One region of the Microcystis sp. M165S2 genome, then DNA from elsewhere that is predicted to be linked to it. Evidence: predicted binding sites of a transcription regulator. Region 1 holds the regulator's gene; each other region holds the start of a gene.
What was found. Region 1 encodes NtcA, which controls nitrogen genes in cyanobacteria. Its sites were predicted from a motif close to TTTGTANCNNNNGNTACAAA; they were not measured.

Region 1 (3,388 bases):
CGATCGCAATTAACCCCAAAGAAGTCAAAAATCCCCCTTCAGAACCTCGTGACACTAATAACTAATAACTGAATAAAACTACATTCCCATAATTTCGTAACCGGAATCTACATAAATAATCTGTCCGGTAATACCACTGGAAAGATCACTGGCTAAAAAAGCGGCCGTATTTCCCACCTCAATTTGTGTCACCGTGCGATGTAAAGGCGCGATTTCTTCCACATGATGGATCATATCAAGAATTCCCCCCACGGCCGAAGATGCTAAGGTGCGAATTGGACCTGCGGAAATACCGTTAACTCGGATCTTTTGGCCCCCTAATTCCGCGGCTAAATAGCGAACACTCATTTCTAAACCGGCTTTTGCTACCCCCATTAAATTATAGTTAGGAATTACCTTGACACCACCGAGATAGGTAAGAGTGATAATACTTCCCCCTTCCGTCATCAAAGGTTTAGCCGATCGCGCTAGACGGGTTAGGGAAAAAGTGCTAATATCTAGAGATTTAGTGAAAGCTTCCCGGGGAATGGCGGTAAAATCGCCCGTTAAACCCTCTTTATCGGCAAAAGCGAGACAGTGAATCAAAATATCCAGTTTACCCCATTTTTCCGCCACTGTAGCGAAAGTATCTTCTACCTGTTGGTCATTTTGGACATCGCAGGGGACATAAAAAGCGGGATTAAGTTCATCGGCCAATTCTCGCACTTTTTTCTCAAAGCGGCCTTTTTCGTCGGGGAGATAGGTGACACCGATATTTGCACCAGCTTGATGGAGTTGTTGGGCAATTCCCCAAGCGATCGAGCGATTATTGGCAATTCCTGTCACTAGGGCGTTTTTTCCCGTTAAATCTAACATAGTTCTCGTTTCTCTTACAAAAATCTCCCCAATAGCCGACCCCAGCGAGATTCGGTATAATAGGGATACAGATAAGGGGGCAGCAATGATCACCCCTTCCCCATTGTCTGGCAAAAAGCGCCCAAAACTTTTCCCAGTTTAGGCAGCGGTTATGTTTAATAGAGGTGACACTCGTTGCATAATAAAAACAATTTTCCCCTTTTTTGGATGTGAGATGGACTTATCATTAATACAAGATAAACCCCTAGCAGATGTGTTCCGTCGAATCGGCAGCGGCAATTTCCCCCCGGTGGTGGAATTGTTCGAGCGTGGCAAAACGATCTTTTTCCCGGGAGATCCGGCCGAAAGAGTCTATTTTTTGCTTAAAGGAGCGGTTAAGTTATCGCGAGTCTATGAAGCGGGAGAAGAAATTACCGTGGCTCTACTGCGGGAAAATAGCGTCTTTGGTGTGCTATCCTTACTTACTGGTCAGCGATCGGATCGTTTTTATCATGCCGTGGCTTTTACTCCGGTAGAATTACTCTCGGCCCCGATCGATCAGGTAGAAAGATCCCTCCGCAATAATCCCGATTTATCAATGTTGATGCTGCAGGGTTTGTCCTCGCGGATTCTGCAAACGGAAATGATGATCGAAACCTTGGCTCACCGGGATATGGGTTCACGTTTGGTCAGTTTTTTATTAATTCTCTGTCGTGATTTTGGGGTTCCCACCACCGATGGTATCCGGGTTGACCTAAAATTGTCTCACCAAGCGATCGCCGAAGCGATCGGTTCTACCCGCGTCACTGTCACCCGTTTATTGGGAGAGCTGCGGGATCAGGAAATGGTCTCAATTTACAAGAAGAAAATCACCGTCCATAATCCCGTCGCTCTCAGTCAACAATTTACTTAAATTCTGGATGACTAGCGCTTATATTTTAGTTTTGGCCATCGTGGTTTTAGGTGGTCTGATAGCGGCTATTGGCGATCGCATAGGGAGCCGTATCGGTAAGAAAAGGATGCGTTTATTTAATCTGCGTCCGAAACAAACCGCAACTTTGATGACGATTGTAACGGGAATTTTGATCGCCGGTTCGACTTTAATTGTCTTGTTTGCTTCTAGTAAATCCCTGCGTCAAGGGGTTTTTGAACTGGATCGTCTTTTAAATGAACGTCGTGCCGCTATTAAGGATTTGGAAAGACAGGTGAGAAAAACCACCGAACAGAAAAATCAGGTGGAAAAGGCTTTAAAAACGGCTAAAAGTGAACAGATAGCTGTGCAGAAACGTCTAGAGGTTCTTAACAAAAATTATCAAGCTTCTCGTCAACGTTTGCGATTAGTTTCGGGACAGTTGGAAAAGTTTCGTAAGGAAGTGGCTAATTTAAACAATGAACGAGTCATTTTAACTAATCAAAAGGCACAGTTAACCAGTCAACGGGATCAATTGTTCCAACAAAAATCAATTCTTTCTAGTCAGATAAATCAACTACAAACCACCGTTCAAGTTAGAGATAAAGAGTTGGCTAATCAACAAAAGTTATTAACAGCTAGACAAGCGCGACTTCAACAGTTAGAGACTCAACAAAAAACCCTACAGCTAGAAATTGATCGCCGGGATCAACGTATTGGAGAACTCGATCGCTCGATTGTGGATAAAAATTTGGCTTTGGAACAGCGTGAGGGAAAATTAAAAGATTTAGAAACCCAAATGGCTTTTCTTAAGCGGGAAGTGGAAGTTTTAGAACAATACTATCAAACCTATCAAGAATTGCGGGAAAAACAAATCGCTATTTTCCGGGGACAGGTGTTATCTTTTGGAGCTTTTCGTATTGTTGATCCCCAAGCTATTGTCACCGTTATCGATAAGTTATTGCGAGAAGCGAATATGAATGCTATCCGTGCTACCCAACCGAATCAGCCTAATTTTGACCAGCGTTTAGTTAAGATCACAAAAGCACAGGTAGAACAGTTAAGTCAACAATTACAGGACGGTAAAGAATATGTGGTGAGAATCCTTTCAGCAGGTAATTATGTCTTAGGAGAAAGCGAGATTCGTGTCTTTGCTGATGTGGTTCCCAATCAAAGAGTTTTTGAGGAGAAACAGGTAATCGCTGCCGTTTCTATCGATCCCCAAAATATGACAGAAGAAGACCTACAAAAGCGCTTAGATTTACTTTTAGCTTCGGCTCAATTTCGCGCTAGAAGTGCGGGAGTTTTAGGGTCAATTCAAGTGGAAGATGGGTTATTAACTACGGTAGTTAACTTTATTGGTCAAGTCAAAAAGTCGGGTAATTCTATTGAGACACTTGAGGCAATTGCTGCTAGTAAAACGAATACATCTGGACCTTTAACTTTGCGTTTAGTAGCGGTAAAAGATGGTAAAATTGTTTTTAGTACGTCTTCTTAAAAGATAGCTAAAGTTAGGAGTTGAGATTAAAATCAATTCCTTCGTAAATATCAGCAAGATTTAAGCTAATTCCTAAGGAATCCAGAGAGATAATTCCCCTAGCTGGGATGTATTCTTGCAGTAACCAATGATTTTCTGATGTTTTG
Region 2 (13,626 bases), on a different contig from region 1:
TCCGTATTGGGGAAATTAGCGGCTGGTAGAGTCGGGAAACGACGATAGGGAACCGTATCTTCACCAAATAATTGTAGGTATTCCATGCTATTAACCATAGCACCGATAAAGGCCTTTAATCCCTTAGTTGCCAGAATTTGGTTATATTTCTGGATTTCCTTTTGATTCAAGGGAGCGCGACCTAAGAAGTGCTTGGTTCCCAATTCAATTACTTTCGTATTCGGATAGGGAGCATAGAATTCTTTCAGGTAAAGATCCGAACAACCTAAACCCTCAATAAACTCTTTCACCGTGATCTCAGCATTGCTCAATTTACTCTCTAAAGCAGTAAATTCGGCATTGATGATATAGGGTTCGAGATCTCGTTCAAAAATCTGACGATAGGCGGCGCGAACAGTATTTTGTACGGCAACTTTATCCAGATTAGTTAACAGTTTAAAGACCTTAGTTTGTTCCCGTTGAACCGTGACACCTTGACCGACACGAGATTGAATATCGGGTTCAGTGCGAATCGAGACCAAAGGTGTACCCAATTCAATAAAGCGCGGGGTTTCCTCTTTATCAACTCTTTGGCCGATATCTTCGCGGAGATTGCCCAAACGCACCATCCGTAACTGCATCCCTTGGGGAGTTAGATAGCGCTCGTAGGGAACCGTATCTTCACCAAAAGCTTCCGTATATTCAGGACTGTCGATAAGGGCATCGATTAAAGCATAGAAGCCTTTTTTCGAGCAAAGATCGAAATATTGATTCATTTCCTGACGACCGTAGGTGGGACGACCGAGCAGACGACGGTGAATATATTCGATCGCTTTGACCACATAGAGAGGAGTCCAGTAGATTTTCCGGAAAGCCTCGGATTTAGCTAGGGTTTTGATAAACTCGCGCAGAGTAATATCGCCATTTTCTAACTTAATCTCGGCCACGGACAAACGCTGACCTTCGTAGGGCATTCGACCGAAAACCTGACGATAAGCCGCTAAAATCACTCTTTGGGTGGAACTTTCGCCAAATTTAACGCTTACCCCATTGCTAGAACCGGGTAACTCGTTATTGAGACGGAAAACTTTCGGTCCCAAAGTACCGGGGAATTCACCTCGGGCGCCGGGGTTGCTATTTTGGTTATTAGTGGCAGGTCCGCGGTGGATGAGGATACGTTTGGTATCTTTACCAAAGGGAGCGGGACTAGAACTAGGTTCGCGAGTTTCTTTCGGGAAAATTGCCCCAAATTGGATTTCTAGGGGATCATTTCCGGAACCGTAAACGTGCTGATCCGGTAAGGGGCGATCGTATTTAGCAAAGGTGGTGATAAATTGGGGAACTTTGCGGAAAGGTGCGCTGTAGTTAAACAGGTCGATCTGCATCCCCCAGTTACGACATTCCTGCGCTTCTGCACCCAAACCCCGGAGATAGGGAACGGTTTCTTCGCCGAAATAGTCGGAATACTCCTGAGAATCGACTAAAGCATCGATTAACGCCGCTAAACCGCCGCTAGAGACGATCGAGAAGTATTTCTGCACTTCTTCCCGGGAGGAAGGACCGCGACCGAGGAAATGACGGAAAGCCAATTCTAAGGCGCGACTATTGATAAAAGGTTCAAAGAACTGTTTACGGTAGAGAGGCGATTTACCGAGACGACGGACGAATTCTTTCATCGAGATGTCGCCGTTTTTCACCTTCGATTCTAGGTCAGAAATGGACTGACTGTAGGCGCGAGTGATGTCCCGTTCAAAAATTTGTCTGTAGGTGGCCTTGATAATCGAAGATTTTTCCGACTCCGATAAACCAGTTTTCATGACAAACTTTTGCCGTTTTTCGGCGGCGTTGTAGTAGCTTTGGGGAAGACTTAAACCCTGTTGGTCACTACTGGGACGCTGACGCAGTTTATTAGAGGGGGTGGGGGCTTTTAATTCACCCAGTAGGATATTGAAATAGTCACTGATTAAAGTGGCCGCATCCTTGTCTCTTTGGAAATACTCGATCGAAGCGGCCCGCATTTCTTGTAGGGCCACGATGGTGGCATCAATGGAACAGGCATTTTCGAGAACTTCCCTTAAACCGCGGGTGTTAACGATCAGGATACTGGTATCACCTGCCACGATCGCATAGGTAACGTAACGCAGGAACCAGGATAAATCCCGGAGGGACTTCTGCATATTGCTCGGACCGTAACGAGAGACGTTAATCGGTCGGAATCCGGGGGGAATCGGGCCGCTAGAGGTGAAAATCCCTTTTAAGCCCCCGAGTATGCCACTGCCGCCACCGGCCCCGCTTTCAGCGTAGGTAACGGTTCCTAATTTCATCCCTTCCTGGACGTTGGTAACTTTACCCGCACCCACCAGGGCCAATTCTTCCACGGGGGGTTTTTCTAGGTAGGCCATGGGTGAACCACCGGTAAAAATCCGGTTAGCTGCCCGCGAGACGATCAGATCGGAGTTCCGGGTGAGCGTTTGGGCAATATCTAAGCGCTTGCTCCCCGATTGGAAGTAGGCGATCAGTTCATTGAGTTCGGGTTTATCGAGAAAGCGGTCTTGTTGTTCTGCTTGGGTAATGGCAGATACTGGGACGGTTTGATAGAGTTGGGGACGCGCTAAGGAGCTGCCACCGCTTGCCTTAAGACTCATTGGATTTTAACTATCTCCCTTGACGATGTGCTGAGTTCTCCAATCGTGGAGGCGATCGGTCTTAAAACCAGATGTTTAAAAATTTAATCAGCATCTAGATTAAAACTTTTTGCGCTTCCTGAGATAGTTTATTAAGAATTATATAGATTTTTTTCGCTAAACTTACCGATTGGTCTATTCTGACACCCCACCCGTAGGGGAGGCTAACCAGTCTAAATAGGTCTGAGAACCCGCTACAATCGGTAAAGCGATGATTTCTGGGACTGCATAGGTATGAAGTTCCTGTATCTTCGCCGATAACTGCTCAAACTGCTTTAAATCAGTTTTAATCGCTAATTGCCATTCGCGCTCGTTTTCAATCTGTCCCTGCCAACGATAAATGGAACGAATCGGGTAAATACTGACACAAGCTGCCAATCGCTCGTTAAGTAAAGCGATCGCTAAGTTTTCCGCTTCCGTTTCGCTGGTGGTTGTCACCAGCACCACTCCAAAACTGGTTAATCTTTCGGTCATACTAAATCCGTTGAGTATAGGCTACATATCAGGATAGGCAAGAGGCAAAAGGCAATAGGCAAAAGGAGGAATAGATAATCAGTCTTTAATAACCGGATTTAGTATGATCACTGATCACTGATCACTGAATTTAGGTGATCGCTTTTTCTAGAGCGGCCAGATCGGGAATACACAGAGATTCCTGCTGTCTTTGAATCAGGCCTTTTTTCTCCAATTTGGTCAGGGATCGGGTCACGGTTTCCCGGGCCAGGCCACTAATGCTACTCAATTCCCGGTGAGGTAAATTAGGAATTATCGTACCCTGGCCGCTTTTTCGTCCTTGACCTTCGGCCAAAAAGAGTAAAGTATCGACGACTCTGGAGAGACTATCGGCCTCGCGCAAACGTAAACGCCGGTTAAGTTGACGTAAACGCTTGGCCATTAACTGAGAAAGACGAATTCCCGCTAAAGGCTCCGATATGAGCAGATTAATAAAATCTTGGGCGGGAATACTGCTAATTGTGGCCGTGGTTAAGGTGATAGCATCGGTGGAGCGGGGAGATTCTTCTAAAGCGGCCATTTCTCCGACTATTTCCCCTTTACCGACGATATTTAAGGTGACTTCTCTACCCTCTATATCGTAAGTACGAATTTTCACCCAACCATCCAGAATAAAGTAAACCGAACCACCCCAATCATTTTCTAATAAAATCGCCCGATTAGCAGGATGAGTGCGGGTGACAGCATGAGAAGTAACTTGAGCGAGGGTTTCAGGGGGCAAACCGACCAATAAAGTGGCTGTATCTAATAATTTTTGAATTTCTGCTGATTTTTCGGCAGGATAGCGTTTTTCTTCCATAGTTTAATATTTAAATTTTGTTCGTTTTAGGTGGGTGATTCTACAATGGAAAGTTGTGGGTATTTTTAGTTATCCAGTGACCGATAAACCGGATTTTTCCTCCCTACTGACCGAGATCGATCGGATTCTTGCCAAGGTGATTTCTTCTCTAGTTAACCCGCAAGAAGTTACTTCCGAGACAATTATCGCCACTCGTCAACAATTAGAATCGGCCAGAGCGCTGCTTTCTCCCTTATTGTTGCCCGATCCAACCCCTGAAGTTGCCCGTTGGTCGCTGGGAATGGAGGTGCAACCAGAGGGGGTAAAAGTTGTCTTTTTTCGGGAAAGCCAAGGACTGATCGATTTTTATCCTCTTTCTTGGAGTCTGGCAACGGGAACAAGCGATCGCTTACCCTGCCCTCAGGTGGACGAATATCTAATTAGCTGGCTATCTAATCGGGATTTTAGCACCGATTCTTGGCTCTGGGAAGCCCTAGAGCGATTAGAAGCTATTATTATCACCGATGACGGGGAAACCCCCACGGATGACCTGAAAAAAGCCCTTCTCACAGCGCAACTAATACCCCCCGATCGCCTATCTAGTCTAGAAACAGCGATCGCTACTGCTCTGGCCCATATTCCCACTAGCGACCAACCCCAACCCCAAACCCTACTGGTTGTCGAAGGGAAACGGGAAACCACCACTTTAGCAATAGTGGAAGTCCCACCGCAAACTCGCTCTTTATCCCGTCAAGCGATCGCTCTGAGCCATTTTAACTACGGGGAAAACACCTATGAACAGGCCATACTCTCTCACTTAATTTATCCTCTCTGGCGTTCTTTTTTGCCTCTTTCCCGCTCCGCTCTCACCGATACTAATCCCTTAAAAAAATCTTTACTGGCAGCCGCTAGATTAACTAAATTAATCCTTCAAGAAGAAAGCGAATTTACCTCCTCTCTAGCCGGTCATACTTGGACGGTCAGTCGCACCGATTTAAATAAGAAGGTCATTATACCATATATAGATAATTTAAGACAAAAAGTTAATGATTTGTTAGAAAAACAGCAAAAAAGTCTTGAAGATATCGATCGAATAATTTTTAGCGGTAATTTTTTCTTAACCATTTGGCCCTATTTTCTAACAGAAATACAGCAAGAATTTGCTGGTTGCCATCTAGAGGCCCCCAGTCAGGAAAACTTCTCACCAACAATCTTGGGTTTGGGTCGTCTCTGTTTATTTTCGGCTCTTAGAGGTGAGAAGGTCAATAATGCTTAAAAACATCAACCTCAGTGGTAAAACTTAGGGTGCGTTAGACGGCCGAAATTGCTGCTTTGACTTGAAGGTAACAATCCGTCGTAACGCACCACCTATCATCAACTAAGTAGGGTCTGCTGAAAAAGTTTTTCGGTGGGGGTAGGGTGTGGGGTGTGGGGTGTAGGGTTTTACCCGTTTTCAGAGGGTCAATTACCTAATTTTCAGGGAAAAAGTCACTGAATTTCCCCCCCCCCGGATCACTCCCATGTCCAGTACTTTTTGATTTCCCAAAAGTCTAAAAGTCTTACCCAACAAGGTTTTTAGATTTATTCAGCAGACCCTACTTACAGGTAAAGCTTATAATGACAAAATAAAAAGCTCTGATGGTCAAGAAAGTTCTTCCGAATGGTTAGCTAATAATGGTGCTTATTATAGCGTTTCTCACACCTGTGTGGCACATTTAAACCTTTGCTGATTAAGCTTTTTAACATCGATAATGTACCTTTTGCGAACAGGAAACGCTATATATCTATGGAGTTCAGAGAATAGATTCAGTTAATAATTTTACAGCCTCTGGTGATCAAGCTACAGTTGATGTGGTGGTTACTGAAGAAAGAACACTCTATAACAATCAGGGTCAAATTGATCGAAAAAATAGTGCTTTTAGCACCTCATTGGTTCGCTATAATCTTGAAAATGACGAGGGAACATGGAAAATAGCTAACTCTAGAACTATTAAAAATTTAGCTCGTAGATAAGTTGAATTAGTTCCAAAAGTGCGAGAATAAAAGTAAAAAATAGTTCAGATAAAAACCCATAGATACAATCATTGCTGTTAAATTTTCATCTTTAGACAGTATTTATAAATTAACCCTAAAGATAAAGGCAACCTAACCGATTCTATTCAGAATCATCATTATAAATATCTTGGAGAGTTTTATTTTCGTAGCGTTCCTGATCTTGATTTTTGCCGCGACGGGAAGGACGACGATATTTTTTATTGGCTAATTTGGGTTCGTAGGTTTCTTGACCTGCTTCTTTAATTTTTAACTTTAAACTTGACTCTTTTGTGCTAGTTTTCTGTAATGACTGTTCTCGTGCGATCGCTTCTTCTAAAAACTCTAAATAATGTTGGTAACGTTCCCAATCTCCCCTCACCACACAGTTAGGTTCCCGACGGTGAGTACAATCATTAAATTGACAATTTCCTAAAGCTAAACGCTGTCTCACTTCCGGAAAATAAAAAGTTAATTGTTCCGGTAAACAGTTAATATCCGGTTGGTTAAATCCCGGACTATCGGCCAATAAACCCCGATTTGGTAAAGCAAATAACTCCACATGACGGGTGGTGTGACGACCTTTTTGTAGTTTTCCCGACACATCCCCCACCCGTTGATTAATCTCAGGAATTAGACAATTAATTAAACTCGATTTTCCCACTCCCGAAGGACCAGCCAAGAGAGTGATTTTATGGTTTAATTGTGCCAATAAAGCCTCAAATCCCCGATTTTTCTCCACACTGACAAAAAAAGGCCGGTATCCCCAACTAGCTAGGCGATCGCCCCAGACCTCTATTTGTTCCGGTTTCCCCAGATCAATTTTATTGACACAGACCGCAATTTCTAAGCCTGTGGACTCGGCTTTCACCAAAAAACGACTGATCAGCCAAGGATCGAGGACGGGTTCAGCAAGGGCAAAAACTAGCAAAATCTGCTCGATATTAGCAACGGCCGGCCGATCGATCTCGGTACTGCGGGGGAGGACTTCTGCGATCGCACCCTGCCGATCATCAAAATTGGCTTCCTCCACCCGTACCCGATCACCAACCATCACCGATTGACCGATTTTTTGCAAGCGAGCGCGACGGGTACAGAGGAGATTCTCGCCCATAACGGGAGAATCCAAGCGTACCTGATAGAAATTCGCCTGTACGGCCACCACTGTACCGTATAAATCGGTTAATTGTGCATCTACCATTTAGGAATCGGGGCGATAGACTTTGAGAACAAAAAAGCTATCTCGGTCTTCGATCGATTCTATATGATAACCCTCCACTGTCAGGCTAGTGGGAACCTGTTCGATTGGTTCCCCAGCATCTAACCAGACTTCCAACCGTTCCCCGGCGGTCATTTTCTCTAATTGCAATTTTGTCCGGACAAAATTAATTGGGCAGGGAGTGCCGCGCAGGTCTAAAGTCATAATTATTTATGGAAGATATTACCTAAAAATCCCTCGATTCCGCCTTTCCCCACGGTTTCCCCGCGAACTTTTGCTAATTTTTCCAGCAATTCCCGTTCTTCTCCGGTGACACGGGTAGGAATCGAGATTTTAACGGTAATGCGATGATCACCGCGGCTGACGGGATTGCCTAATTTGGGAACCCCTTTATTTTCTAAAATCAGTACGGTGTTCGGTTGAGTACCGGCAGGGATAGTCAGGTCTTCTTGGCCATCTACCGTATTAACTTTGATGGTACATCCTAAAATCGCTTGGATATAACTAATCGTGATATCCGATTTAATATCATTACCTTCCCGTTGAAATTCCCCATCGTTTTCCACGGTTAGATAAACGAATAAATCCCCCGGCGGCCCGCCTTTAAGTCCTGCGTCACCTTCCCGGGCAACGCGCAATTTCATGCCGTTGTCAACCCCTGCGGGGATGGTAATTTTCAGTTTTTTGGTTTCCTGTCTGCGTCCGGAACCGCCGCAAACGTCGCATTTTTCCTCGATCACTTCGCCAGCACCGTCACAGGTGGGACAGACCGAAACTTGAGCAAAAGTACCGAAGGGAGTACGGGTGGCGCGACGCACCTGACCAGTACCATTGCAAGTAGTACAAGTACGGGAACTGGTTCCTGGTCTGGCCCCACTACCTTTACAGCTTTGACAGGTTTCCAGATGACGGATGCGGATTTCCTTTTCGCCGCCAAAGACAGCCTCGCGGAATTTTAGTCTAAAATCGAGACGTAGATCCTCGCCCCGGGTAGGGCCTGTGCGTCGGCGGGCGGTTGCTTGGCCGCCCATGCCCCCGAAACCACTAAAGATTGTCTCAAAGATATCGGCGAAACCGCCCATATTGTCGGGATCAAAACCGGCAGCGCCCCCAGAAACCCCAGCTTCACCAAAGCGGTCATAACGATTGCGGGTTTCTGGTTCCGAGAGAATTTCGTAGGCGCGGTTAATTTCTTTGAAGTGTTCCTCGGCTCCTGGTTCTTTGTTAACATCGGGATGGTATTTTCGGGCGAGACGACGATAGGCGCGTTTGATGTCTTCTTTGCCGGCATCTCGCGAGACACCTAGAATTTCGTAGTAATCAGTGGGCATAGGGGACTATGGTTCTGCTGGCAATTTATAAATAAAGTTTAAGTCTAGTTGTTACTTTAACAAACTATACATAATAGTTTAGTTGGGTTATCCCTACTATTTTTGCTGGGGGTTAGGGGATGGGGGATAGGGGATAGGGGATAGGGGATAGGGGAGAAAAAAGCTGAAAACTCACATCTGATCACTGATTACTGATTACTGATCACTGAAAAGGCTGATGGCTTTTCCCTTTTTAATCTACGGCCTCGTAGTCACTGGCACTCATTTCTTCGCCATCGTAGGGCTGATCATCACTGCCCGATTCGCCGGATTTAGTTTCCAGATTACTATAGGTTCTGGTTCTAGTGTGGGAGAGGGTTAGCCCCTTGGCGAAGGTATTGGAGGAAGTGGCTTGGGTGCGGGTGGGTCGGGTCAGTTTTTCGGTGACATCGATCGATTGAAAACCAGTACCGTTGAGGGGTTGGGTTTCCTCTTGTTTACCCGTGTAGATGCGGGTACCGATTTCGAGGACAATCTGACGAAATTCTTCCAGGGTGGTTTTTAGCTTTTCTGAGGATATGGAAGGGTCGCGCAGGGCGATTTCCAACTGTTGCCGCTTCTGGTCGGCCAGTTGCCGGATATCGGGGGCGACTAACTCACTGTTTTCCCTGAGGGTGACTTCGTAGCTATAGAAAAGACTATCGGATTGGTGGCGAATATCGATCATTTGCAGACGACTGCGATCAAATTCGGCGTATTTTTCGGCTTCTAGGCGCATTTTTTCAATTTCGTTCGGTTTCAGCCCTCCAGTATGGCTAATGACAATACTTTGTTCCTTGCCGGTGCCTTGGTCGCTGGCGGCCACTTTCAAGATGCCGTTAACATCGATCTCGAAGGCCACTTCGATTTGTGGCATACCCCTAGGGGCGGGAGGAATTCCCGTCAGGAGAAATTTACCGAGGGTTTTATTATCCCGGGCCATGGCCCTTTCCCCTTGCAGAACATGAATTTCCACCGAAGTTTGACCATCGGCAGCGGTGGAAAAAACCTGAGATCTACTGGTGGGGATAGTGGTATTGCGATCGATAATTTTGGTAAAGACTTCGCCGAGGGTTTCAATGCCGAGGGAAAGGGGGGTGACATCAAGAAGGAGGACATCTGCCACTTCTCCACCTAAAACTCCAGCTTGAATCGCCGCCCCCAAAGCAACGGCCTCATCGGGGTTAACAGAGCGATCGATCTGGCCCGCAGAAAAGAAACGGGAGATTAATTGCTGTACGGCGGGCATTCTGGTGGAACCACCGACGAGAATGACACGGTTGATATCGCTAGGCTGCAGTTCGCTATCTTTGAGGGACTGTTGTACGGGTTCGAGGGTTTTTTCCACTAATTCTCTGGTTAATTCCTCGAATTTAGCGCGAGTTATTTCCAATTCTAGGTGTTTAGGACCGGTTTCGTCGGCGGCGATAAAGGGGAGATTGAGCGACGTGGTAATCAGGCTAGAAAGCTCGATTTTGGCTTTTTCGGCGGCTTCTCGCAGTCTTTGGATCGCCATGCGATCGCTGGTTAGATCGATGTTTTCTTGGCTTTGAAAGTTCTCCACCAGCCACCGCACTAAGAGGTTATCAAAATCGTCCCCCCCAAGATGGTTATTGCCGGCGGTGGCTTTCACTTCAAAGACTCCCTTCCCTAGTTGCAGGATGGAAACGTCGAAGGTTCCTCCCCCTAGGTCAAAAACGAGGATATGTTGATCTTCGTTTTGTTTATCTAAACCGTAGGCCAGGGCGGCGGCGGTGGGTTCGTTAATAATTCTTAATACTTCTAGTCCTGCGATTATCCCCGCGTCTTTAGTGGCCTGACGTTGGGCATCGGTAAAATAGGCGGGAACTGTAATCACGGCCTCGTTAATCGGTTCTCCCAGATAGGCCTCAGCATCGGCCTTTAATTTTTGCAGGATCATGGACGAGATTTCTTGGGGGGTAAATTCCCGATCGCGAATTTTGATATTGACGGTATCATCGCGACCGCGTTGGCAATGATAGGCAACTCGTCCCCTTTCTACCTCGGTGTCTTGCCAACGCCTACCGATAAAACGTTTGATGCTATAGACGGTATTTTCGGCATTAGTGACCGCTTGACGTTTGGCCAGTTGTCCCACTAGGCGCTGGCCCTTGCCGAATCCCACGATACTAGGAGTTGTCCTTCCCCCTTCCGAGTTGGCAACTATAATCGGCTGACCTCCTTCGAGTACCGCAACACAACTGTTGGTTGTCCCTAAGTCGATGCCGATGACTTTTCCCATGACGCTCTGATAATAACTATAGTTAATAGGATACAATCGCTGACAAAAATTATCCGCAAATTAGAAACGGGCTTTTTATCTCGTCTAATCTTGCCGAGGTTGAAACAGGACAATTTTTATCCGATCTTAACAAAACTTCTCGGTAAAGTCCGCAAGCGGCCAGCGACCAGTCTATATACAAGAGTAACCCACAACCAGTAATTTTGCTGATGCTGCTAGTTAGCGATCGCCTCTGGCTATTCTTAAAATTCCAGTTTTTAAGATTTTTTTAATCATCACGAGCGGACTTCCTTGATGTTGATGTCCCTAGCAGTGGAATTATCGCCCAATCTTCTTAACCGGAATTTTCGATAAATTTGGGATAAGATAACCAATAAACCGATCCTAGAGGACTTAATCATGATTAGAGCCTATGCTGCCCGAGAGAAAGGGGGAAAACTAGAGCCTTTTGACTACGATCCGGGTATATTAGCGGATGAAGATGTGGAAATCGAGGTGGAATATTGCGGCATCTGCCACAGTGACCTAAGTATGCTCGATAACGATTGGGGACTGACCACCTATCCCTTTGTCCCCGGTCATGAAGTGGTCGGCACGATCGCCGCTCTCGGTGCTAAAGTCAAAGAATTAAAGATAGGGCAAAGAGTCGGTCTTGGTTGGTTTTCCCGTTCCTGTTCGACCTGTGAAACTTGTATGTCAGGGGATCAAAACCTTTGTGCTACTGCCGAAGGAACTATCGTCGGTCGCCATGGCGGTTTTGCTGAAAAAGTCCGGGCCCATCATAGTTGGTTAGTTCCCTTGGGGAACCAGTTGGATGCTGCCAAAGCTGGCCCGCTTTTTTGTGGTGGTATTACCGTCTTTAATCCGATTGTGCAATTTGATATTAAACCCACGGCCCGAGTTGGTGTCATTGGTATTGGTGGATTGGGCCATATAGCCTTAAAATTCCTCAAAGCTTGGGGCTGCGAAGTAACCGCTTTTTCCAGTAGTCCCGATAAAGAAGCGGAGGCCAAAGAATTAGGCGCGACTCATTTTATCAATTCCAGAGACCCCGAAGCTTTGCAATCGGTACAAAATTACTTTGATTTCATCATCTCTACCGTTAACGTTAATCTCGATTGGGGTCTTTATATCGCCTGTTTACGTCCCAAAGGTCGTCTGCATATTGTTGGGGCTGTTCTTGAACCCATGGCTACCTACGCTTTTCCCTTGATTATGGGTCAAAAATCGATTTCTGGTAGTCCTTTGGGTAGTCCCAGTACCATCAATAAAATGATCGAATTTGCCTCTCGCCATGGCATTGAACCCGTTACAGAAACCTATCCTATCTCGCAGGTGAATGAAGCCATGGAAAAATTGAGAACTGGACAACCTAAATATCGCCTCGTCTTGCAAATAAAATAAAACCATCTCTATCCCAGACGTAACCCCATGATTTCTAAAAACCGAAAACCCACACATTCCTATCTCGGTTTGTGTGGGCTGATTGTTCACTTAATTCTAAGATTGAAAGCTTACACTTTGGCGAAATCTAAGACCCTAACTGAGAGTAACACCAGAGCGATCAATAAGTTTGTGAAGAAAAGTCGGCCGAGAAGCGACGTTGAACGGTTTCCCCGTAGCCATTGTCATTGTCAATACCGATTTCAGAAGCACTTCTCTCTAACATCGATTGTTGACGATTTTTGACGGCGCGGTGGTGACGCATCATTAAGGCGCGAGCTTGTTGTTCTGTAGACATAATCATTTCCTCCGATCTGCAAATCGCATTTTGAACTTTTTTAATCACCTACTAATATATATAACATACAATTCTGTATCTATTTTTACAAAATACCCTAATCCCAGAAAAATTAACAAAACTTTACAATAGGAGTCGATCATCAGGAGTCAGTCTCGATGAAAAAATTTTCACCACCAGAGATGAAAGAGGTTTCCCTCCCTACACCCCACACCCCAATTCATAATTCATAATTCATAATTCCCAAGACATCAATCGCCCTCAGACCTTAATCGAACTAGGTTCATCGACGGCGGCGATAATGCGATGACAACCGGAAAAGGGTTGCGCCCATTGATACTGGTGTTCTAAAGGATTACCCCAACAGAGGCCGAGATATAATTCTGTGCGCGCCACATCTAATTCCGCCCATTCGGACTGGGCGACTAATTCTGCTAGAGAATCGGCAGAAATGGGACGACGGGAGTTAAGCGCCCACCAAAAATTCATATTAGGGGTAATACTGTTCCAAAACTCTAAAACCGAGGCTTTGGCAGCCATGAGAATTTCCTTGTCACCCGCCACGGCAACTAATTGATTATGAATTTCGGGATAACGGAGAGTGCGATCGCCCCATTGACAAACACGCCAGATAATGCCCGAAACCTGATATTGTTGTTGATAATCGTGAACTTGGCGGCGAAAATCCTGATAGGCGAAGACTTTGCCCACCTTTTCTAGATTGATCGCCTTGGCAATCACTGGATTATCAATGCGCTCCGCCGGGGAGAGTAACAGACGTTCCCCTTTGCAAGTGGCGTGCATTTCTCGATCGAGGATTTCAATTAACTGCTGTGTCGAGTAAGCCATACTACCGCTCTTACCTGAGAGAGGATTCCTCTTTATGTTGACATCCTCACCGCCGTAAACGGACGGTGATTCCCAAACCTCACGATTGGGGTTCCGCACCTGCCTTAACAGAGTAAATCTGTTCTGGTCTTATGGTCGCTCTACAGACTGACACCGCAAGTCCTGCGGCCAAAATGTTTTTACTAGCGTTAATATCTCGGTCATGGTGTGTCCCACAGTC
Region 3 (13,626 bases), on a different contig from region 1:
AAGATCCTGAATTTTCGTTTTTAATGCGCTTTCTGTTTGTCCTGTATTACGAAACTCCAGAGAACGAGTAGAACGTCGATTACCCTGTCCAGAATACCATTCATCGTAGAGCTTGGCAAAAATCAGCTTAAATAATTCCTCAAAAACATCTACCCCGGCATTTGCTAATACCTCATCTTCCATTTCTTCGATTAGCGTTTTCAGAGATTTATTTTCTTTGACTAACTTATCATTGGCGATTAAATCATCTAAAGTAAACTTAATCTGGAGAATATCTGCTAGGGTTTGATTAGAGTTAGGGATATCTGGAATATCTTCAAAATAATTGGGATCTTTGCGTTGATAATAGGAAATCTGATCGCCGTTTGTCCAGACAGCCATCGGCGAACCTGTGCCGTTACAATAGGAACGTAGTTGTGCTTTCCCTTCCTTGAGCTTGGGTTTTTTTACCTCTACCAAAATATAAACTGTGTTCAGGCGATCTTTGTCCATCACCGCAATATCTGCTCGTTTTACCTCCCTGCCAAAATTCACCCCATACTCCACCTGAATGCGACTGAGAGGATAATGTAAGCGATCGCTTAAAACCCTTAAATATAATTGTCTAATCGCTTCTTCTGGGGTAAGTTTAATCTCTTTTTTCCGTACTAAGCAAATTGTATAAGGAGCTTCCCCATTTTTTGTCTTTTTAAGCGTAATTGTCTGCTCTAATTGCTCAACTTCCGTCGGCGTAAACTGGGACAACTTATAACTTGAGTCTTTGAGAATATCAGCTAATTTCATAATTTAAAGATGATAGAGATAAATAAAAATTTTTATACCAAGCATTGAAAGAAATCCCAGCCTTGACAAATTTAGTGAGTTAATCTATTGATGGGAGAATTTTCCGTGTACAAGCCAGTAGGCATGACTTGAAATCATTGTATTCTTGGCTAAGTAGCTGGTTATAATTATAATTAAAAATTGATTTTAGGTTCGATCCCCCCTGCCCCCCTTGATAAGGGGGGTGCCGATAGGCGGGGGGATCCCCCCTGCCCCCCTTGATAAGGGGGGTGCCGATAGGCGGGGGGAGCCTCCCTTAATCCCCCCTTGATAAAGGGGGATGTTTGATAATTTTTAACGCCTACCTACTTATTAACTTAAGTTAAAGGTAGATGGGGACTTAATTTTCCATTGGATCGAATTTTTTAAGATTCTTTCGATGTTTGCGGTTTCTCATCTGGGCAAAAGCGAGAAAACAGCGATCGCCTTTGGGGCAGCTTTGCTGTGGCAATTGTCCGTGACTCAATATCTGTAATAATCTAATAAAGCCCTTGTAAACCTTCTTTAAGCTCTGGGTTTTCGTCTTGATCGAGATGCACAAAATCGCCCTTAGATGAGAATTAGTTTACAAAAATTTACATTTGGAGATAAGGAGCAATGAGTCAAGTTTCCGGTACAGATGTTCCCGATTTGGGTCGTCGTCAATTTATGAACCTGTTGACCTTTGGTACAATTACCGGAGTAGCAGCGGGCGCTTTGTATCCGATTGTTAAGTATTTTATTCCCCCCTCGGCCGGTGGTACGGGTGGCGGTGTCACCGCTAAAGATGCCCTAGGCAATGATGTGATTGTCAGTCAATTTCTGGGCAGCCATAACCCTGGCGATCGCACCTTAGCCCAAGGTTTAAAAGGCGACCCCACCTATTTAGTCGTCCAAGAAGACAAAACCCTGGCCAACTACGGAATTAACGCCGTCTGCACCCACTTAGGTTGTGTGGTGCCATGGAATGCCAGCGAAGAAAAATTCATGTGTCCTTGCCACGGTTCCCAGTACAATGCCGAAGGAAAAGTAGTTCGCGGTCCAGCGCCTCTATCCTTAGCCCTCGCCCATGCCAACGTCACCGATAATGATAAAGTCGTCTTCTCCACTTGGACGGAAACCGACTTCCGCAATGGCGAAGAACCCTGGTGGTCCTAGATTATTCAATGTGACGAGATTTTGGAATTTTTAACCGATAGAGATGAGAACATTCAACTTTTTAAGTTTCCCGCAAGTCCACAGACAGGCCCTAGTGAAAGCTGTCCTCGTGGCGATCGCTACCGTTTCCCTACTCCTAACCAGCGATGTCATTAACCCCCAATCTGCCCAAGCATATCCTTTTTGGGCGCAACAAACCGCCCCGGAAACCCCCAGAGAAGCAACCGGTCGGATTGTTTGCGCTAACTGCCATTTAGCCCAAAAACCCGCCGAAATTGAAATCCCTCACTCGGTATTACCCGATAGCGTCTTTGAAGCAGTAGTAAAAATCCCCTACGATCCCGCCAGTCAACAGGTGTTAGGAGACGGATCGAAGGGGGGTTTAAACGTGGGTGCAGTCTTAATGCTACCGGATGGTTTTAAAATCGCGCCCCCCGATCGCATTCCCGAAGAAATGCAGGAAAAACTCGGTGGAGTCTATTTCCAATCCTACAAAGAAGGTCAAGATAACGTGGTTATCGTCGGTCCTTTACCCGGTGATCAATACAAAGAAATCGTTTTCCCCGTCCTGGCCCCCGATCCTAGCCAAAATAAGAGTATTCACTTCGGTAAATATGCTGTGCATTTAGGGGCCAATCGTGGTCGCGGTCAAGTGTACCCCACCGGTGAACCCAGCAATAATAACGCCTTCAAAGCTTCTACCGCAGGTACAATTAGCCAGATCAGCAAAACCGAAGCCGGTGGTTATGAAGTCACCATCACTTCCCAAGCAGGCCCCGTGGTGGAAAATATTCCCGCAGGTCCTGAGTTAATCGTCTCGGAAGGTCAAGCGATCGAAGTGGGACAATTTTTAACCAGTAACCCCAATGTCGGCGGTTTTGGTCAAAAAGATACGGAAGTTGTCCTGCAAAATCCCGGCCGGATCAAAGGATTAGTTTTATTCCTCGGTGGCATTATGTTATGCCAAATCCTCTTAGTTATTAAGAAAAAACAAGTGGAACAAGTACAAGCGGCCGAAATGAATTTCTAATCGCAATATTTCGGTTATTTTTGCTAGAAAGCGGGTTATTTGCCCGCTTTTTAGCTTTGAGTCAGGAAAATGCTCACCGCTCACTGCCGTCTGATACAATCGGTTCAGCTTAACCGATAAGTGTCAATTTTTATGAATCAGTCGCTTGTTCCAGTCATTCTCGCTGGTGGTAAAGGGGAACGTTTTTGGCCTCTCAGTCGTCTAGCGCGTCCGAAACAGTTTCTCTGTCTTGATGGTAGTGGTCGCAGTCTTTTACAAGCAACGGCCGATCGTCTATTATCTTTAGGGGCAGGTTGGGAAAATCTCTGGGTAATTACCGCTAGTGCGATCGCTGATGGTGTCCGCGAACAACTGCCTGATTTACCAGAGAGTAACCTATTGGTGGAACCGGTGGGCAAGGATACGGCCCCGGCTGTGACTTGGGCCACCTTAGAAGTGACAAAACGTTATGGTAAGGAAGTGGTGATCGGTTTTTTTCCTGCCGATCATTATATTGGTGATCAAGAGGCTTATATTAACACTTTAAAAGCGGCCGTAGAAGTGGCCGTCAGCCAAAAAGCGATCGTTACTTTAGGGATTAAACCCGATTATCCCTCCACCGGTTACGGTTATATCGAACAGGGAGAAAATCAGGGCGAATTTAATGGCCTACCCGTCTATAAAGTGAGTCGTTTTACGGAAAAACCCGATCGCACCACGGCCGAAAAATTCCTGGAAACGGGACTTTTTAGCTGGAATAGCGGAATGTTTATCTTTCAGGGACAAGTGGTTTTAGAGGAGCTAAAAACCCACGCTAATAATATTCTACAACCTCTGATCGATCGGGGCATCGCTGCCTATGAGGATTTAGAGAAAAAAAGTATTGATTATGCTTTGATGGAAAAAACCCAACTCGCTTACGTTTTACCCGCTAATTTCGGTTGGGATGATCTGGGAGATTGGAATTCTCTGGAAAGATTACTAGAAGCAAAGGGCAAAAATATTGAACTGGCCAATCATGTCGGTTTGGATACGGAAGGGGCTATTATCTATGCTAGTGATGAGGAGGAAGCGATCGTTACTATTGGTTTAAAAGATCTGGTAATTGTTCGCGACGGTAAAGCGACTCTCGTTGTCCACAAAGATCGTACCCAAGATATTAAACAAGTTCTCAAGCAATTACAAACCGATCCCAAATTAGAGAAATTGTTATAGGATCGATAAGTACCTAAGCAAAATTAATTACACATCTAAGCCATCAGCTTTTTCAGTAATCAGTGCTCAGTAACCAGTAATCAGTGAAAAGACAGTAGGAAACTTTTAAGTAGATGGGTGGAATTAAATATAAGATGAACGTAGGTTGGGTTGAAGTATGAAACCCAACGTCTGCATGGGTTACGAAGTGCGCTAACCCATCCTACAAATAATTGTGCCTCCCTACTTATTTAATACTGCTCACTTAAAACTCAAATCTGATAACTTACCCACTGATAACTGATAACTGATCACTGATAACTGATAACTTACCCACTGATAACTGATCACTGATCACTGATAATACCGTGTTCTCACTCCCCCAAACCAGTCAAAGACAAAAAGAAATCCTTGAGATAGTTCTCGGCAACGGTTGGGACTATATGCGCGGGGTTTTAACCTTAGGAAAAACAGAAAATCCCCAGATTCCCACCCCAGAAGTTCTCAAAAAAATCCTCGTGGAATTGGGGCCTTTTTATGTCAAATTGGGACAGTTACTTAGTACCCGTCCCGATCTGCTACCTGCTAATTATATCGAGGCTTTAACTGCCCTACAAGCGCAAGTTCCTCCCGTTGCTTGGACAGATATAGAAATAGTCATCACTGAACAGTTAGCAAAACCGATCGAACAGGTATTTAAGTATATTAATCCCCAACCGATCGCCGCGGGATCGATCGGGCAAATTCATCGGGCAACTTTATTATCCGGGGAGGAAGTCGCGATTAAAGTCTTGCGTCCGGGGATCGAAAAAATTGTCGCCCAAGATAGTGCCTTAATTAAGGGAATTGCTGATTTAGTTGCCCTGACAGAATTTGGTCAAAGTTACGACGTTGTTAACTTAGCAGAGGAGTTTATTAAAGCAGTCAATGCGGAATTAGATTTCACCCAAGAAGGTCATTATACTGACCAATTACGCTATAATTTAACCCAGAGTCGGTGGTCAGAACCCAAACAGTTAGTTATTCCTAAAATTTATTGGCACTTAACTAATTCTCGGCTATTAGTGTTAGAATGGTTGGAAGGAAAACAAATTTTAGAGGCTGATGTTTCTAGACCAGTAACCGAGCAAGCAATTTCCCAAAGAAAAAGCGAAATAACTAGAATTTTGTTTCGGTCATTTTTTCAACAAATTTATATTGATGGCTTCTTTCATGCCGATCCTCACCCGGGTAATATCTTCTATCTTGACGATGGTAGAGTGGCTTTAATTGACTGTGGTATGGTGGGCAGATTAGATCCGCAAACTCAACAAATTTTAACAGAATTGTTATTGGCAATTGTTGACTTAGATGCCAAAAGATGCAGTCAACTAACTATTAAACTATCCGAGTCAGTGGTGCCGATTACTTTAGTACAATTAGAGGTGGATTATGAGCGGATGTTGCGAAAATACTATAACCTCAATTTAAATCAAATTAACTTTAGTGAGGTGGTTTATGAACTTTTGCAAATTGCCCGTCGCAATAGAATTAAACTTCCGGGTAATTTAGGTTTATTTGCCAAAAGTCTCGCTAATCTAGAAGGAACTGCCCGAAAATTTAATCCTGATATTAATATCCTAGAAGAAGTCAAACCGCTATTAACTAATATTTTTGAACAACAGTTAATCGGTAGCACTCCCCTACAAACTGCCCTAAGAACAGTTTTAGACTTGAAATCTTTTTCCCTGAAATCTCCCCGTCAAATCGAAGTTTTACTAGACGGTTTAACCTCGGAAACTTTAAATGTTAATCTGAAAATTCGCGACCTAGATAATCTCCGTCGCAGTTTAGATAATTCCGCCAATCGACTAGCTTTTAGTGTGATTATTGGTTCCTTAATTATCGGGGCCGCCATTGTCACAGCCAGCGCCCAATCTCGGCAATTAACTATTATTAGTACCGTATTATTTGCTACAGCTAGTTTTATCGGTTTATGGTTAGTTGTCGGTATCCTGCGATCGGGGAGATTGCGCTAGAAATTATCGCGATTAAATTAAGATTTGTTGTTGTAAAAATTTCGCCCACTGACTAGCCAATTCAACTTCAGTAAAGGGAATTTTTTCAGGCGATCGCTCCTTAAAAATAAATTCTAGGAAAGGAGAACCTTGGGGGGGAAGAGCATCTAAATCCACCACTTGATTATTAACTAACAGACGGATTTCTTTGACCTCCTCTAGGGAAAAAGTTTGTAAATTAATCACTCCCTTACGAGTTGGCTTTCCCCAAGTGATAATTTTATCTTTTTGACCTAATACAGAATATATATCATACTTAGCTCGCTCGAAGTTTTCCGCCCATGCTCGATAGATTTCCACTTTTTGGTATTCATTCCAACCACTCCAAGCCAACCAAATAAATAGAATTAATAAAGGTGTCCACAATAACCCGCGTTCCATAAACTATCGCCCCAAAATCCTGGTCAATTAATCGTATTTTATGCTAATTGGCCGCAAGGGATTATTAGCCGTCAGCTTTGAATCAGTTATCAGATGTCAGTTTTCAGTTCACTGATTACTGAAACAAGCTCCCCACTGACTTGCTGATTCGGAAAAAAAGGGCAGGCAAAGGCCCACCCTAGGATTAATGATTAGTCAATCACACCTTAGACATCGTAGTAGAGGGAGAACTCGTAGGGGTGGGGACGTAAGCGCATCGGGTTAACTTCGTTATCGAGTTTGTAGGTGATCCAGTTTTGGATAAAGTCTTCGGTAAAGACACCAGAATCGGTCAAGAAAGCGTGATCTTTTTCGAGATTTTCCAGAGCTGCTTCCAGAGAACCGGGGGTAGAGGGGATTTTTGACAATTCTTCGGGACTGAGTTCGTAGATATCCACATCGAGAGGTTCCCCTGGTTCGATTTGATTTTTAATCCCATCGATACCAGCACAGAGCATGGCTGCAAAAGCGAGGTAGGGATTAGAAGTCGCGTCAGGACAACGGAATTCCAAACGTTTGGCTTTCGGGTTGCTTCCCGATAAAGGAATCCGAATCGAAGCGGAGCGATTACCTTGGGAGTAGGCCAGGTTTACAGGGGCCTCAAAACCGGGGACGAGACGCTTGTAAGAGTTGGTGGTGGGGTTAGTTAAAGCTAAGAGAGCGGGAGCGTGTCTAAGCAAACCACCGATATAGTACAGTGCCATTTGGCTAAGTCCGGCGTATTTATCCCCGGCGAACAGGGGTTGACCATCTTTCCAGATAGACTGGTGAACGTGCATCCCGGAACCGTTATCACCAAAGATGGGTTTGGGCATAAAGGTGACGGTTTTACCGTATTTCTTGGCCACGTTCTTAATGCAGTATTTGTAGGTCATCAAGTAGTCGGCGGCCCGTACTAGGGTAGAGAATTTAATCCCTAGCTCGTTTTGACCACCAGTAGCGACTTCATGGTGATGTTTTTCGATGGGAACTCCGCAGTCGGCCATGGTTAAGAGCATTTCCGTGCGAAGATCTTGAGAGGTATCGGTGGGACTAACGGGGAAATAACCCTGTTTGTAGGCGGGTTTATAGGCAAGATTTCCCTCTTTTTCGTCTTTACCGCTATTCCAACGACCTTCGACACTATCCATGTAGTAATAGCCTGCGTTGGCGGTTTGGTCGAAACGAGCGCTATCAAAGAGGAAAAATTCCGCTTCCGGTCCAAAAAATGCGGTATCACCTAAACCGGTACTGCTAAGATAATCGATCGCTTTCTGAGCAATAGAGCGAGGATCGCGGCTATACCATTCACCGGTTCTCGGTTCTTTGATGCTACAGATCATGCTTAGGGTAGGTTCCTTGTAGAAGGGATCGATCCAAGCAGTGGTGGGATCGGGAACCATGGCCATATCGGATTCGTTAATTGCTTTCCAACCGCGAATACTGGAACCATCGAAGGCAACACCATCGCTGAAAGAGCTTTCATCGATTTGGTCGTAGTAGAACGAGCAATGTTGCCAGATACCCGGCATATCAATAAATTTCAGGTCGATAATCTTAATATTGTTGTCCTGAATCATTTTCAAGACTTCTTGTGGCGTTTCGGGCATGGAAAACTCCTTTGACTTATGGATCGGTTCTTAAGCTTCTCAAAAAATCCATCCTAAACAGTCACTTTGACCGTTTTTGTATTTTTCGATACAAAATCTTTAATCCTAGCTTGAAAAAATCTGTAATTTCCTTGTTCAGGTCGGTAATTGCTCAGAATGGCGATTTGCCTATCAGCTTCTAGCTCCTCTGGCCACACCTCAAGCACGTTCACTAAAAAGTTTTTCGGTGGGGGATGGGGGATGGGGGATGGGTTTTACCGATTTTCAGGTGGTCAACTACCTAATTTTCAGGGAAAAAGTCCCTGAATTTTCCCCCGGATCACTCCCATATCCGGTACTTTTTGATTGACAAAAAGTCTAAAAGTCTGACCCAACAAGGTTTTTAGCTTTATTCAGCAAGCCCTAATTAATTAAATCTTTTGCCAGATAAGGATTTAGTCGATTTATGCAACCCTATTGAACCATACCAAGTAACGAAGAACCAGAAATTATAACTTTCTTTATCCTCAATTATAACAGTAATTTCTGGATTATTTAATAGGATTAATTCTCCTGCGTACAGACCTTTGCCTCCCTTTCAATCAGGAGCGCAGAACCATTCGCTAAAACCTGGTCGAGTATTGGCTTTTTTCCCTTACTAGATATTTTGGCATTAGCGGGCTATTTCACCTGAAAATATAGACCATTTTCTTGATTACAAAGTAAGAAAAAAACTCTAATAGCAAATCTGTTTTTAATAGTATGATTAACTTCCAATCGAACTTTAAAAACCCGCTCCCCACTTCCCACTTCCTATTCCCCGCTCTCTTGCCTAAATACTCACCTCGCCTACCTCAACTCTGGCCAGTTAATGTTGTTATACACCTAACCAGACATTTTAGCCTGAAATTCTGAAATATAATGTTTGCTTAACCTGGAACGATCAAAGCGTTAGATTAGAAAGAGTCCTTTTTTTAGAGATATTTAAACCTGATGGTCTGGCCTTTTAAACCGAAAACCCGCAAACAAATCGCTCGAATAGAAATTACAGGTGCAATTGCCTCCGATACCCGCAAAAGAGTCTTAAAAGCCCTAGAAATCGTCAAAGAAAGGCAATATCCCGCCCTACTTCTCCGCATTGACTCCCCCGGGGGAACCGTGGGGGATTCCCAAGAAATTTATGAAGCATTGAAGCGGTTACAAAAAAATACGAAAATAATCGCTAGTTTTGGCAATATTTCCGCCTCTGGCGGCGTTTATATCGCTATGGGGGCCAATTATATTATGGCTAACCCCGGCACGATTACTGGCTCGATCGGTGTTATCCTGAGAGGGAACAATCTGGAAAGATTGTTGGATAAGGTGGGAGTTTCGTTTAAAGTGATTAAATCTGGCCCTTATAAAGATATTCTCTCCTTCGATCGAGAATTAACTGATGAAGAAGAAAGAATTCTCCAGGATATGATCGATACCAGTTATCAGCAATTTCTGCAAACCGTCGCCAGCGCTAGAAATTTAGATGTCAATCAGGTGAAAAGTTTTGCCGATGGGCGCATTTTTACCGGTCAACAGGCTTTAGAATTAGGAGTGGTCGATCGCTTGGGAACCGAGGAAGATGCCCGACTTTGGGCGCTAGAATTGGCAGGATTACCCCCAGATAAAACTAAATGTCAGACTATCGAAGAACCGAAACCCCTCCTCAGTCGTCTGACGGGCAATCGTTCCCAAATACCCCTAGGATTACAAAAAACCCTACAGCGTCTAGAATTTGAATTGGAAGTTAACGGACAACTATTGTGGTTATACCGACCCTGATGGCCAAATTAAAGTCGAGAAAAAGGGCGCGTTAACCCCTAAAATTGACTCATCAGGATTAGCGGAGGATGACAATCGTGCAGTGGAAGGTTCGAGCCATTCGGGGAGCGACGACAGTAACGGTTAATACTATTGAAGCTATACGAGAAGCAGTGACAGAACTCCTCGAAGCGATCGAAATCCACAATAGTCTCGATCCCGATGATATTGTTAGTATTATCTTTACGGCAACTCAGGATTTAGACGCGATTTTCCCCGCTGCTATCGCTCGCGAACGTCCCCATTGGCAAAATGTCCCCCTCCTCGATGTGCAACAGATGCACGTCGCTGGGAGTCTGGAAAAGTGTATTCGGGTAATTCTCCACGTTAATACTCCCAAACTGCAAAGCGAAATGCAGCACGTCTATCTGCAAGGGGCGAAAAATCTTCGCCCCGATTGGCAGATTTCTCCAGTCACTATTAATCGCTAAAATCTTCGATAACCTGTTCCCGCATTTTCTATTAAGTTTATTGATTTCTCCCTCAGGGAAAAACTGGCCGCAAAAATCATTAAATTTACCTTTGGGGCCCGGAAAAATTAGCCCTCAACCCCAACTTTTTTAACTGACTAAATCCCCATTTCCGACAGCCAACTCAAAATTAATTGATTAACTTTTTCGGGATGTTCATCGTGGGGACAGTGACCGGCTTTGGCAATCGGATAAAATTGGGTATTATTTCCCATTTTAGCTCTTTCTTGGTAAATTACCGAACCGGCGATCGGTGTCCAAGGGTCATCCTCTCCCCAGAGTACCAATAAAGGGCGATCGATTTGCGGTAATAATTCCTGGGGAGAAGGTCCGGGGGGTGCTGTCAACACCGATGCAAACACTCCCCACGCACCCGCATCACAGGAGGGTTGATAGAGAATTTCGACTAATTCCTCGGTAATCGCGGTATGATCCCGATAAACCTGTTTTAAGGTGTTACGGATGCGATTTTTCTGCCTTACCTGTTCAAAAATAAACTTTCCTGTCACCGGAGAACTAACTAAACCAGTAAAGGCAGCCATGATTAAACGCAGCGGCAAATTTAATTCTTCGGGACGATGGTTTAATCCTCCGGCACAGTTAATAATTACTCCTCCAGCAGTGATTTCGGGAGATTCTGCCATCAGCATTAAGGTAATCAGTCCCCCGATGGAATTACCGATAAATACCGCCGGTTTTGCCATTTTTTCTCGCCAAAAGTCTTGTATTTGCCGCAGCCAAAGGTTGAGACTATAATCTAAAGCGGGCTTATCTGTACCCCCAAATCCCAAAAGATCTAGGGCATAGACTTGATAGCCATTTTCCGCTAAAACGGCGATATTTTTGCGCCAATGACCGATAGATGCCCCAAAACCGTGAATTAATACTAGGGGTTGTCCTTCTCCCCGCACAGTGTAGGGGATGGTGTGACCTTGCCATGTCCAAGACAATTGCTCTAAGCTAGTCCCAGTGATCGGAGATTGTAGTGCCATTGTATGAAGTTTTATTAAGTGATATTTAAATTATAGAGTAAAAATCAGCCGAGAATTTATGCCACAACGCCAGACTTTTACCAGTAACTCGATGGAAATTTCCTATTTACAATGGAGCGATCGAGGTATGCCTCTATTATTATTGCACGGCATGGCGGATCATGCTTTGGTTTGGTCAAGTTTGGGCGATTATTTAAGCTCAAATTATCAAGTTATTGCCCCAGATTTGCGGGGACATGGGGAAAGCGGTAAACCGGCAACCGGTTATCACTTTCAGGATTATATCGGCGATTTAAGGGCTTTAATTAATCATTTAGGTTGGACGCAAGCACATATTTTAGGTCATTCTTGGAGTGCTAAAATAGCGGCAATTTGGGCAACTCAACAGCCGGAAGTATTTAAGAGTTTAATTTTAGTCGATCCCTTTTTTATCGATAAAATGCCTAGTTGGATTAGGATAACTTTTCCAATTCTCTATCAAGTTTTGCCCTTTTTAAAGATTACTCGCTCCTTTGATAGTTATCAGAGCATAGAAGCGATCGCTCGTCAATTAAAACAATATAAAGGTTGGTCAAATCTACAGCAAGAGGTGTTTAAAAATGCCATCGAACAAAAAGCTGATGGCAGTTGGAGCAGTAAATTTACTTTATCGGCACGCGGGGAAATTTTTGAGGATGTCATGGGGTTTGCCGGATTAACTAAAACTTTAGATATTCCCAGTTTATTAATCCTTCCCCAGCAGGGATTAAATCGCACTGCTTGGCAAATTCAATCCTATAAAAGGTATTTAACTTCTCTAGAGATTAAAAAGATACCGGGTAATCATTGGGCATTTTTAGGGGAACCTGAAATTTTTAATCAAGCGGTGGCCGAGTTTTTATCCGTTCGGGAAATTGTCTGATTAGCGGAGAGAACGAATCTGCAATTGGTAATAATCCTCGTCTAAACCTTGATTCTGCTTGTTATTAACCGAATTAAGCTGTTTTTGCAGTGCCAAAATGCGATCGCCTGTAGCAGGATGGGTGCTGAGAATTGTCGGGGTAGAACCCCCCTGTTGTGCTAATTTTCCCATCAAGGAGATCATCGCCGTGGGTGCATAACCAGCCTCAGCTAGATTGTTTAAACCCAGTCGGTCCGCTTCTAATTCATCCTTGCGACTATTGGGCAGACTATAGGCGAGATTGACTCCCAATTGTACCCAAGTTTTTGTGTCTAATCCCGCCGCGCTGAGAAGTCCTTGGGCGAGGGCAGTATTGCGTAATTGGGTGATAGAATGACGACCGACGATATGGCCGATTTCATGGGCAATGACGCTGGCTAATTCTGCCTCATTATCAGCAGTTTTAATCAATCCCGTGTGTAAATAGACAAATCCGCCCATGGTTGCGAAGGCGTTAATGCTATTGTCGCGCACCACTTGAAAAGTGTAGGGAATCTCAGGGTGATCGCTAGTTGCCGCTAATCGCTGGCCGATTTCTTGGACATATTGGTTAATTCTGGCATCTTTGGCCAGTTTTATTTTACCTGATTCTAATAAACCTTGATTAATCTGCCTACCGAGGGCAACTTCCTGCTGAGGAGAAATAGTGGCGAGTTGAATAACCTGCACACCGCGAAAAAGTAAATCCATCCACGAGCGTGCGAAACTAGGTTGGGGATTGACAATCCCGATACTCAGGGTGAGCAGCAGGGAAATTATTGTTAATAGCCAAAAACGGTAGAAAATAGGGCGCATAGACGATTCGATCCCATAAAAACCTCATTCCCATTCTAGACAGTCCCTATCACCCTTTGCCTGCTACTGTCCCCGATTGGTTTGATAGACGTAAAAGTTAAATAAATCGAATAAACTGCCAACAAAAGCAAAGGTGACAGCGATGGTTAACATTCCTTGTAGGGGATAACCGCCGCCGAAAATGGTTAAAAATTGCAGGATTTGGCTAAAACCGGTCTGACAAACCCAAGTAAAGCCGGGGACATGACTGGTGGCCAATAAAGCAGTTAAAATAGAACCCACCAAGAGGACGGGAGCAACAAAACTTAATAGGGTGGAAAATAGCAGGGAACGGAGCAAAGTAAGCATGGGTGCTGATCTCCAGAGAA

Region 2: gifA (glutamine synthetase inactivation factor IF7A) is a predicted target of NtcA. The motif match lies at 12,630-12,649, and genes of this name have one in related genera.
Region 3: glnA (type I glutamate--ammonia ligase) is a predicted target of NtcA. The motif match lies at 8,304-8,323, and genes of this name have one in related genera.

The regions. Positions count from the first base shown of each region.
Region 1 covers NZ_JADBTZ010000332.1:49-3,436, reverse strand. The annotation lists gene fabI (enoyl-ACP reductase FabI) at 79-855, opposite strand; gene ntcA (global nitrogen regulator NtcA) at 1,070-1,747, shown strand; gene IM479_RS16435 (DUF3084 domain-containing protein) at 1,755-3,242, shown strand; partial or broken gene IM479_RS16430 (Uma2 family endonuclease) at 3,256-3,388, opposite strand, start outside.
Region 2 covers NZ_JADBTZ010000275.1:16-13,641, reverse strand. The annotation lists gene IM479_RS13795 (phycobilisome rod-core linker polypeptide) at 1-2,624, opposite strand, end outside; gene cutA (divalent-cation tolerance protein CutA) at 2,799-3,137, opposite strand; gene IM479_RS13785 (Crp/Fnr family transcriptional regulator) at 3,268-3,975, opposite strand; gene IM479_RS13780 (acetate and sugar kinases/Hsc70/actin family protein) at 4,031-5,230, shown strand; gene IM479_RS13775 (IMS domain-containing protein) at 5,737-5,967, shown strand; gene rsgA (small ribosomal subunit biogenesis GTPase RsgA) at 6,110-7,186, opposite strand; gene IM479_RS13765 (sulfurtransferase TusA family protein) at 7,187-7,408, opposite strand; gene dnaJ (molecular chaperone DnaJ) at 7,411-8,535, opposite strand; gene dnaK (molecular chaperone DnaK) at 8,768-10,816, opposite strand; gene ahr (NADPH-dependent aldehyde reductase Ahr) at 11,216-12,220, shown strand; gene gifA (glutamine synthetase inactivation factor IF7A) at 12,381-12,557, opposite strand; gene IM479_RS13740 (hypothetical protein) at 12,819-13,406, opposite strand; partial or broken gene IM479_RS13735 (zinc ribbon domain-containing protein) at 13,486-13,626, opposite strand, start outside.
Region 3 covers NZ_JADBTZ010000149.1:1,398-15,023, forward strand. The annotation lists gene IM479_RS07855 (type I restriction-modification system subunit M) at 1-783, opposite strand, end outside; gene petC (cytochrome b6-f complex iron-sulfur subunit) at 1,420-1,959, shown strand; gene petA (cytochrome f) at 2,003-2,989, shown strand; gene IM479_RS07870 (mannose-1-phosphate guanylyltransferase) at 3,122-4,183, shown strand; gene IM479_RS07875 (ABC1 kinase family protein) at 4,531-6,180, shown strand; gene IM479_RS07880 (hypothetical protein) at 6,193-6,600, opposite strand; gene glnA (type I glutamate--ammonia ligase) at 6,807-8,228, opposite strand; gene sppA (signal peptide peptidase SppA) at 9,201-10,022, shown strand; gene aroH (chorismate mutase) at 10,091-10,492, shown strand; gene IM479_RS07900 (alpha/beta fold hydrolase) at 10,630-11,523, opposite strand; gene IM479_RS07905 (alpha/beta fold hydrolase) at 11,582-12,424, shown strand; gene IM479_RS07910 (M48 family metallopeptidase) at 12,425-13,258, opposite strand; gene IM479_RS07915 (hypothetical protein) at 13,322-13,606, opposite strand.